Regions from separate parts of the Paenibacillus sp. JL3B1040 genome, predicted to be linked through region 2. Evidence: riboswitches for the same ligand, from Rfam matches in the RefSeq annotation. Region 2 holds a riboswitch; each other region holds the start of a gene.
What was found. A riboswitch is a leader RNA that binds a small molecule or an ion and turns the genes downstream of it on or off. The one in region 2 is predicted to bind thiamine pyrophosphate.
Positions count from the first base shown of each region.

Region 1: linked by a shared signal. The riboswitch ahead of ACZF99_RS03130 (ABC transporter substrate-binding protein) and the one ahead of ACZF99_RS20625 (ECF transporter S component) in region 2 are both predicted to bind thiamine pyrophosphate.
Region 3: linked by a shared signal. The riboswitch ahead of tenA (thiaminase II) and the one ahead of ACZF99_RS20625 (ECF transporter S component) in region 2 are both predicted to bind thiamine pyrophosphate.

Region 1 covers NZ_CM169317.1:727,136-730,407, reverse strand. The annotation lists gene ACZF99_RS03145 (sensor domain-containing diguanylate cyclase) at 1-366, opposite strand, end outside; gene ACZF99_RS03140 (cold-shock protein) at 575-796, opposite strand; gene ACZF99_RS03135 (cold-shock protein) at 967-1,167, opposite strand; TPP riboswitch at 1,484-1,595, shown strand; gene ACZF99_RS03130 (ABC transporter substrate-binding protein) at 1,794-2,816, shown strand; gene ACZF99_RS03125 (MTH1187 family thiamine-binding protein) at 2,877-3,170, shown strand; gene ACZF99_RS03120 (ABC transporter permease) at 3,167-3,272, shown strand, end outside.
Region 2 covers NZ_CM169317.1:4,525,917-4,529,188, reverse strand. The annotation lists gene ACZF99_RS20635 (DUF4097 family beta strand repeat-containing protein) at 1-776, shown strand, start outside; gene asd (archaetidylserine decarboxylase) at 818-1,615, opposite strand; TPP riboswitch at 1,803-1,914, shown strand; gene ACZF99_RS20625 (ECF transporter S component) at 2,026-2,631, shown strand; gene ACZF99_RS20620 (ABC transporter ATP-binding protein) at 2,631-3,272, shown strand, end outside.
Region 3 covers NZ_CM169317.1:3,292,094-3,295,365, reverse strand. The annotation lists gene ACZF99_RS14860 (alpha-mannosidase) at 1-841, shown strand, start outside; TPP riboswitch at 970-1,073, shown strand; gene tenA (thiaminase II) at 1,224-1,931, shown strand; gene thiM (hydroxyethylthiazole kinase) at 1,950-2,798, shown strand; gene thiD (bifunctional hydroxymethylpyrimidine kinase/phosphomethylpyrimidine kinase) at 2,795-3,272, shown strand, end outside.

The DNA of each region.
Region 1 (3,272 bases), 2.0 Mb from region 2:
GGCGGTTTGCCCCCCGGCCCCAACCAGGGCTCCAAATCCGCCGAAGAGACCGGGAAAGGTCAAGATATGCAAAAAGGTCATCAATCCGCTAAATAAATAGGCGCAGGACAAAACGAGCAGCGCCGGAAAGCCGGAGGCCCGGTATTGGCTGTATATGATAAAGGCCGTGAGCATATCCCCGAAAATCAGCCAACCGATGGCGGCCGACACAAAGGGTTCGGCAGAGGGAAGCGCTGTCATACCGAACGGCAGCACCGCGAGCGACACCGCGATAATCAGGGTGCCGAGAAGGATGGCCAGCTTCCTTTGTTTGCTGCTGGAAGGAATGTCGAATACATGAGAAGCAACCTTATAATTTCCGTGCATCGGCGCGCGGGTTCCCCCTTCTGGATGTTAAATCATTGCAGTACCTCAAACATATTAGATTTTAAATATAGATGCAATCCTTTTGTGGATATTTCATTTTTGCATCCCCTTTCGGAACCCCCTTCACCAAAATGAAAATAGCCGCATTCGCTTGATGCGAATACGGCTGTGGTTGCTGGCAGCCCACCGATTCCGGCGGCAGCCTCGTCTATGCCTTCTTGGCCGACAATTTTTGATCGGAGCTCGGATTGCTCAGTTGGGGAAGCATGCGCATTCCCATGACCATCTCGGACGAGCAAAGCGGACAAACAGGGCTGTAATCAAACGTGAAATTATCCCGCATCCATCCTTTGCAATCGTCGCTCGTGCAGGTCCATACCGGCGTATTTTCCTCAGGAATTTCTTCTAACGTTTTTTTACGGTAGTTCATAATTCCCCTCCTTCAAGGTGAGCGTTCCAACCGGGTGCATAGATATAGTTTGTTGCGGTGCTATATGTGCCATCAGAAGCAGGCTTCTGAAAGTTAACCTCATGAATGATCTTTGGCGAAGAAAAACTGCCCTTAACGCGAGAGCGCATTAAGAGCAGTTTCTGGCTGGCTTACAGTTTAACAACGTTTTCGGCTTGCGGGCCGCGGTTGCCTTGAACCACGTTGAATTGTACGCGTTGGCCCTCGTCGAGGGTCTTGAAGCCTTCGCCGGTGATCGCGCTGAAATGAACGAACACGTCATTTCCGCCTTCCACTTCGATGAAGCCAAAACCTTTCTCAGCGTTAAACCATTTTACTGTTCCGGTTTCCATGGGAATACCTCCTGTTTCAAGATTAACATGATTCATTTTTTTAACAGAAGTCGCTCAAAAAGGCTGACCTTTATTGAACATGCACCACTTGTATAAAAAAAATTCACACATTGAAAAAAGTTCCAGTTTCAAAAAAAGTGACACTCTTTTCAATGCGTGAATGTGCGTGAATGAATATCCTCTTTCAAAAACAAGAGATGAACTCATTATATCCTTTTGCCAGATAAAAAGCAAATCCCCTGTTTTTGCAAGCCGGTCCGGAAAGACTGGACAAAAGCGGTTGACGAAAACTATAATGACAGATGTAATCTGCAGTCATACTGTTCAGGGGTGCTGGAATCGGCCGGCTGAGAGTGTATCCCTTAAGATACTGACCCTTTAACCTGATCTGGATAATGCCAGCGTAGGGAGCTATACCATGGACATGAACCTGTATTATATTCATATCCATTGCCTATCGCGTCCCGGATCCGGGACGTTTTTTTGTATCCGGACGTTTGGAATGCGCTTAAGGACGCGTATCCAGGGTTATACCTAGAACAAACTGCGGAAATTTAAACCCACGAAGGAGAGAATATGTCGTGAAAGTTCAACTACGTGCCGTACTGGCCGTGTTTCTCGGTTGCATGCTGCTCGTGCTGTCCGCCTGCGGCGGAGCAAACGGAAACAACGCCGGCAAAGCGGCGACCGGGAACAATGGCGGGCAAAATACCGAAGCCGCTGCGCCAAACCCGTCGTCCGGCGCAGAGCTGCAGAACGTCAAAGTCGTGCTCGACTGGAGCCCCAACACGAACCATACCGGGCTTTACGTCGCCCAGGATCAAGGATATTTCGCCGAAGAAGGGCTGAACGTGGAGATCCTCCTGCCCGGTTCCGGCGGCGCCGAAGCGATGGTGGCCTCCGGGGAGGTGCCGTTTGGCGTGAGCGTGCAGGAGAATGTCACGCAAAGCCGGATCCAGGGCGTACCGCTCGTATCCATCGCCGCTATCATTCAGCACAATACGTCCGGCTTTGCAGCGCCTGTGGCCAAGAACATCAAATCGCCCAAGGATTTCGAGGGTAAGGCATACGGCGGCTGGGGTTCTCCGGTGGAAAAAGCGGTGATCCAATCCATCATGGACCTGCAAGGCGCCGATGTCGGCAAGGTGAAGTTCCTCAATATCGGGGATGCCGATTATTTTACGGCCGTGAAGCGGGATATCGATTTCGCCTGGATCTTCTATGCATGGACCGGCATCGAAGCCGAACTGCGGGGCGAGCCGCTGGATATGCTCTACGTCAAGGACTTCTCCGAGCAGCTCGATTACTATACCCCGGTGCTTGTCACCAACGAGAAGACGACTCAGGAAGACCCCGAGCTGGTAAAGGCATTTATGCGGGCCGTGTCCAAAGGCTATCAATATGCGATCTCCTCCCCCGAAGAAGCGGCGCAAATCCTGCTCAAAGCCGTGCCGGAGCTCGACAAGGATCTGGTGGTCGCCAGCCAAAAATGGTTGAGCCCGAAATACAAGGACGACGCTCCGCGCTGGGGCGAACAGAAACGGGAAGTATGGCAGAACTACTCCGATTGGATGCATGAGCGCGGCCTGCTGGAGAAGCCACTGGACGTCGATGCCGCCTTCACCAACGAGTTTTTACCAAGTGAGTAGCCGCCAATAACGCCATGTGCCATGTATGTCAAATTCAAATTCGAAAGGATGAACCAACGGATGCCAAACGCACTGTTAAGTATTCAAATCATTCCGAAAACGCCGAACGGAGAAGACGTGATTCCCTATGTGGACCGGGCCATTGAGGTGATTCAGGCTTCCGGCGTCAAATATCAGGTGAATCCCCTGGAGACGACTCTGGAAGGGGATCTTGACGAACTGCTGGCGATCGTGAAGAAGATGAACGAGGCCGTCATCGAATTCGGTAGCACGGGTATCATTTCGCAAATCAAAATCTCGTACAATCCCAAAGGCGTCAGCATGGATAAGCTGATTGAAAAATATCGGCCATGAAGCTCCGCAGCCTTTGGCACAGCATGTGGCCGCCCCTCGTGGCGGTCCTCTTATTTTTGCTGATCTGGCAGGGCGCTACCGCCTGGTTCCACATCGAAAAAT
Region 2 (3,272 bases):
ATACCGCGGCATCCGTTCAGCAATCGGTAGCGTTGGCGGCCGGCGAGTGGAAGGACGATCTGACGTTTACGGGACGCTCGCACGAACTTTCGGCAACCGGGGAAATCGGCACCGCCGGCAAGCTGCAGTTGGATAACGCCGTAGGCCGTCTCGAGCTGAAAGAAGGCGCGTCCGATCAGGTCGCGGTAAAGGCGACTATCCAGGCCGCAGACCTCCCGGCACGCAAGGCAAAACTGGATCAGTTGTTCGAACAGAGCGAGGTTTCCGTTATCGTTCACGGCAACGCGGTGCAGGTGCGCGTGCACGCCAAGGGCGAACCGGATCGGAATCTGTGGGATTGGGCCCAAAAGGAACTGCATTTTACCGAATTCCGCATCGACTATATCGTGGAGGTCCCTGCCGGGATCGAGGAGTTCGAAGTCACGAACAATGTCGGCGAAATCGCGGCGAGCGGGTTGACGGGAACGTATCGGCTCAAGGGGGACGTGGGTTCGATCCGGGTCGAGAATGCCCGATTGGCGGGTGAATCCTCGATCCGTACGGCAACCGGCAGCTTGAATTTGGACATTCTCGGGATGGACACGGGCAGCCGGCTGCAGGCGAAAACCGACGTAGGCAGCGTGACGGCGGAGCTGGATCCGTCGCTGGCCTGCAACCTGGAAACGTCAAGCGACCTCGGGCAAATCAACGGGGCGCCGGAAGGAAGCAGCAAGCGGGGCGGCGGGGGGCCGCTGGTCGAGCTGGGGACTTCCATCGGCAATATTACGGTACAATAGGGGAAGGGCCCGCGTAAGCCGGCGGAGCGGAACAAGCGAATTCAGCTTTTGTCCGCAGGGATGAAGCGGCCCAGCGCTTCGCCCATCCGTACCTTCCGTCCGGGTTCGAGTCCGGGCAAAGGGATGAAGGTGCCGCTTTGCGTCAGCAGGACGACGGTCGAGCCGAATTCGAAGTAAGCCAGGTCGTCCCCCTGCTCCCAGCTTTTGGCCGAAGGGTCGGTGTATTGGATACTGCTGACGTTCATCGCTCCCACCTTGACGAGGGCGATCTCCCCGTAAGCGTGGGAAATATAAGTAATCAGGCGTTCGTTCCGGCACAACACCTTCTTCATATGACGCATGCCGAAATCGTTGACCGGGTAGACCCGGCCTTTAATATGCTCGCTTTCCAGCTTCTTGCCGGCCACGGGCGCATGAATCCGGTGATAATCGGTAGGACTAAGATAAAGTACAAAGGCGTAACCGTGTTTGTACGTTTCCACACGCGGCGAGCGTGACAGCAGTTCTTCCAGAGCGTAGTCCTGTCCTTTGACGTTCAGGATCGTGCCGGATCGGACTTCGCCCATAAACGTGATCAGCGCATCCACCGGACTGATCATCGTTCCCGGCTCCGCGTGCAGCGGGCGCATGCCCGGCTTCAATTTTCGGGTAAAGAACTCGTTTAGCGTCCGGTATTCCCGAAGCTCCTTCTCCGCTTCATGCAGCGGAATCCCGTAGGATTTGGCGAAGAAAGGAATTATCGCCCGGCTCAAGCCCGAATGGGAGAACTTGCCCATCATCCGGGACAACCATTTCCGGGAGGAGAGTTCCGTCAACCATTTCATCCATTTCGCGGCCAAATCGCATCCTCCTAGTCTGTCCGTTAGTGCTGCGTTGGTTTGATGAATTCGTTGCCACTTCCGCTTATCTTGACACAGAATAGGGCTGAAATCAATACGGCAACTTGTAACCCCGGTTTACGAATTTGTATAAATTTAGACTTGATGCCGGGGCAAGGTTGGTGTATGTTAATAACAATTAACAATCGCATAGGGATACGGGGGCTTGAGCGAATCAGGCTGAGATAGCGGCATACGGCGCCGCGGACCGTTAATCTGATCTGGATAATGCCAGCGTAGAGAATCGATCGTCCGGGATATTTTGCGTTTTTTCGTGCGCCCTCGTGACCTGACCGCCGTCTGAGCTTATTCAGGCGGTTTTTTTGCGATGCGATGAAATTCAAATTTAGGGATTAAAAGGAGAGATGAAGATGTCGGAGGTTGTCCAAAAAAGAATCGGCCGCGGCTTGAAGCTGAGCGATCTGCTGGTGACGGTGCTGGTCTCGTTGGTGCTTGGCGTGGTGTATCACTTCTGGAGCTCAGTGTACAATTTGTTCTCCCCCCTGTTCTTCCAGGCGGATGAGCTGGTGTACGGGATGTGGTTTCTGGCCGCAACGCTTGTGTTCCTGCTGATCCGCAAGCCGGGGGTGGCGCTGATTGCCGAGGTGGCGGCAGCCCATGTGGAAATTCTGTTCGGCAGCGAATGGGGGGTTCAGCTCGTACTTTACAGCGTGCTGCAAGGTTTAGGGGCGGAATTGGTGTTCGCCGCGTTCCGGTACCGGAAATTTTCCGGCTCCGTTGCCGCTCTGGCCGGAATCGGGGCCGCTGCCGGCTCGGTGATTCCGGATTTCTTCTACGGGTACGTACAGGATTACGAGCCTTGGCTCTTGACCGCCAAATATGCGATGCGGGCCGTCAGTTCCGCGCTGATCTGCGGTTACTTCGCCTACGCCGTGGTGAAAGCCGTGGAAGCGACGGGGGTCACTACGCTGCTGCGTCCGGTGGATCCAAAAGACTACGCGGCGCTGAACGACTGATGCGAATAACAGATACGGCGGCAGAGGTACGGGAACTCCGGCTGAAGTTCCCCGGCGAAGCCGAATTCGTGTTCAAGGATTTGAATTTCTCCGTTCGGCGCGGGGAACACGTCCTGCTGCTGGGCCCCAGCGGTTGCGGCAAATCGACGCTGCTGCAGGTGCTGTCCGGCATCATCCCGGACCTGGTGGAAATTCCGATGCGCGCGTCCGCACAACGGCTCCCGTCATCGTGGAGGTTCTTGTTCCAGGATCCCGACACGCAATTCTGCATGCCTTACGTTGACGAGGAGCTGGCCTTTGCCCTGGAGAACTTGAGCGTACCGCAGCCGGAGATGTCCGCGCGAATGGAGGACGCCTTGGTTAAAGTGGGGCTCGACCTGCCTTCGCTCCACGTACCGATCGATTCGCTGTCCCAGGGGATGAAGCAGCGCTTGGCGCTCGCTTCGGTGCTGCTCGGCGATCCGGAGGTGCTGCTGCTTGACGAGCCTTCGGCTCTGTTGGACCCGCAGGGCCGCGAGCAAATCTGGCAAGCGATCGCCAAGGTAGCCGAGGACCGCACCTTGATCATTGTCGAGCACCGGATCGAGGAACTCACGGCGCTTGGCCTGGTTGACCGCGTCGTGCTATTCGGACCGGACGGA
Region 3 (3,272 bases), 1.2 Mb from region 2:
AAAACAACGCGAAGTCGAGCAGCTTCAGGAATGTGAGGTGGTGACTGGCGCGCTGCGAGCCCTCGTTACCTTTACCTGGACCTACATGAGTTCGACGATACGCCAACAGATGATCCTGTACGCCGACGATCGGCGGATCGATTTCCGGACCCGGGTCGATTGGCAGGAGCGCCAGCAACTGCTGAAAGTCGCTTTTCCGGTCAATGTTCGGGCCACGGAAGCCACCTACGATATCCAGTTCGGCAATGTCAAGCGGCCAACGCATTGGAACACGTCTTGGGACTTCGCCCGGTTTGAAACGGTAGGTCATCAATGGGCCGATTTGTCGGAGCACGGGTATGGGGTCAGCCTGCTGAACGATTGCAAATACGGCCATGACATTAAGGATCATGTGATTCGCCTGTCCTTGCTGAAATCGGCGACTTACCCGGATCCGCAAGCCGATCGCGGCGAACATGAGTTTACGTATGCCTTGTATCCGCATGAAGGGCATTGGTCCGAAGGCGGCACCGTACAGGCCGCAGCGCTGCTGAATCAGCCGGTTTACGCCACGCCGGGCCAGGCTCACACGCCGTCGTTCTCGCTGCTCCAAACGAGCGGCACCGCGGACGTGGTCATTGATGCGGTGAAAAAAGCGGAAGACGGCGACGAGCTGATCGTCCGTTTCCATGAATATAAAGGCGGACGGGGCCTTGTTCGCTTGCATTTTGAAGTTCCCGTGGCCTCCTGGCAAGAGACCGATCTGATGGAACGGCCGATTGGAGACCCCTCTTCGGCCGCGGAGCTCGAGCTGGCCGTAGCGCCTTATGAAATCAAAACGATTCGCTTGCAATTGAACTAACTCCCCGTTTCGTGGTATCGATCAAAGATAAGGGGAGAAATGAGAGAAGCGAGAGAGCGAACGATCTTTCGCTGGACGGGATTGACAATCCAGACAGGGATCGGTAAAGTAAAAGATGAATTGCATAGGAAATCCACTAGGGGCGCCGTAATCGGCTGAGACAAGAGAACATCTTGGACCCTTTGAACCTGATCTAGTTCATACTAGCGTAGGAAAGTGGAGCCGGCCCCATATGAATTGCGCTTGGCTGCCGATCGTCGGTTTGCCTAGGGCTTCATCCAGCCGCTCCCTCTACGGAGCGGCTTTTTTGCGCTCTTCGACCGGTCGTTGTCGATGCTCTCTCAGGGGATTTCCAAGCCAAATATATGGGAGGTAGAGACAGATGGGGTTTTCGCAAGAGCTGCGCCGACAGGCGGATGGAATTTTTCAAGCCCTTTGTGATCATCCGTTCGTCCGAGGCATAGCGAGCGGCCAATTGAAGAAAGAGCAGCTTATTCATTACGTCAAGCAGGATTACGAATATTTAAACGCCTACATGCGGATTTACGGCATCGCCATTTCCAAATGCCGATCCCGCGAGGAAATCGCAATGTTCAACGAACAGATCGCCTTCATCCTGAACAGTGAGATTCATCCTCATCACAATTTTTGCCGGGCCGCCGGGGTGAACTTCGAGGATCTGCAGGGCTTTCCGCTCGCGCCTTCGGCACATCATTACATCCGCCATATGCTGACGGTGGCTCACGAAGGGAGTTTGGGCGAGATCTACGCCGTGCTGTTGCCCTGTCCATGGACGTATCTGGAGATTGGCCAAAAGCTGCTGGAGGAAGTGCGACCGACGTCGGACCATCCGTTCTACGAGTGGATTCAATTTTACGGCCAACGTTCGGGCGGCGTGACGGAGCAGCTCGTTCAATCGTTGGATTGCTGGGCCGCAGAGGCCAAGGAGGCGGAGCGCCAAAGGATGGCCGAGCATTTTCTGCAAAGCTGCCAATTGGAGTATCTCTTCTGGGACATGGCTTATCGGCTGGAAGACTGGCCGGTTGCGGCGCCGATGAAGCTGCTTGACTCCGATCAAGTGAAGGATTGAAAGAGAGGTTGAATGATCATGAGCTTATTGGAAAAAGATCTGTCCGATGCGCTGGAAAAAGTGCAGAACTCGAAACCGCTCGTCCATAACATGACTAATGTCGTCGTCACGAATTTTACGGCGAACGGCCTGTACGCGCTTGGCGCGTCGCCGGTCATGGCCTACGCGCCGGAGGAGGTGGCCGAGATGGCCCGAATCGCCGGCGCGCTCGTCCTGAACATCGGCACGCTGTCGACGCCGCAAGTCGAGGCGATGATCCTGGCCGGTCGGTCGGCGAACGCCCATGGCGTACCGGTGCTGCTTGACCCGGTCGGCGCGGGCGCGACCGCTTTTCGCACCGAGTCGGCCCAGCGCATTCTGCGCGAGGTGAAGGTGTCGCTCTTGCGCGGCAATGCGGCGGAGATCGCTCATCTCGTCGGGGAATCCCGCGAGATCAAGGGCGTCGATGCCGGAGACACCGCCGCCGCCGAGGCGGCCGAGCTGGCGGTGCGGGCCGCGCGGGCGCTGAACACGGTCGTGGCGATCACCGGCCGTGAAGACGTCATCACCGACGGGCGGCGGTGCCGGATCGTCAGCGGCGGGGACGCGCTGCTGACCCAGGTGACCGGCACGGGCTGCCTGCTCACGTCGGTGCTCGGGGCTTTCGCCGCGGTGGAGCGCGACCTGCTGCTGGCCGGCACCGCCGGACTGGCCTTCTACGGCGCCGCCGCGTCCCGCGCCGCCGAGCGGACGGCGGCCGCCGGCCCGGGCAGTTTCCAGATCGCGTTCCTCGACGAGTTGGCGAAGCTGCATCCGCATTCGCTCAAGGGTCACGCGGCGGTACGCGAAATACAGGCGGCCACCGCCGGCGGATGGTGGGTCGGATGAGCCGGATCGCCCGGGCGCTAACGGTCGCTGGATCGGACAGCGGCGGCGGAGCCGGTATCCAGGCCGATCTCAAAACGTTCCAGGAGCTGGACGTTTACGGGATGTCGGCGATCACCGCCGTGACGGTCCAGAACACGCTGGGCGTGACCGATGTCTTCCCGCTGCCGCCGGAAGCGACGGCAGCGCAAATCGAGGCGGTCGGCTCCGACCTCGGCGTAGACGCGATGAAGACGGGGATGCTGTTCAGCGCGGATATCATCGAGGCGGTTGCTGCCCGGATTCGCGCCTTCGGCTGGACCCAAGTGGTGGTCGACCCGGTGATGATCGCCAAGGGCGGCGCTTCTCTGCTCCAGCCGGAAGCGGTGCAGGCGCTGCGGGAGAAGCTCCTGCCGCTAGCCTGCATCGTGACGCCCAACCTCCCCGAGGCGGAGGTGTTATCCGGCCAATCCATCCGCAGCATGGAGGACCGCCGCG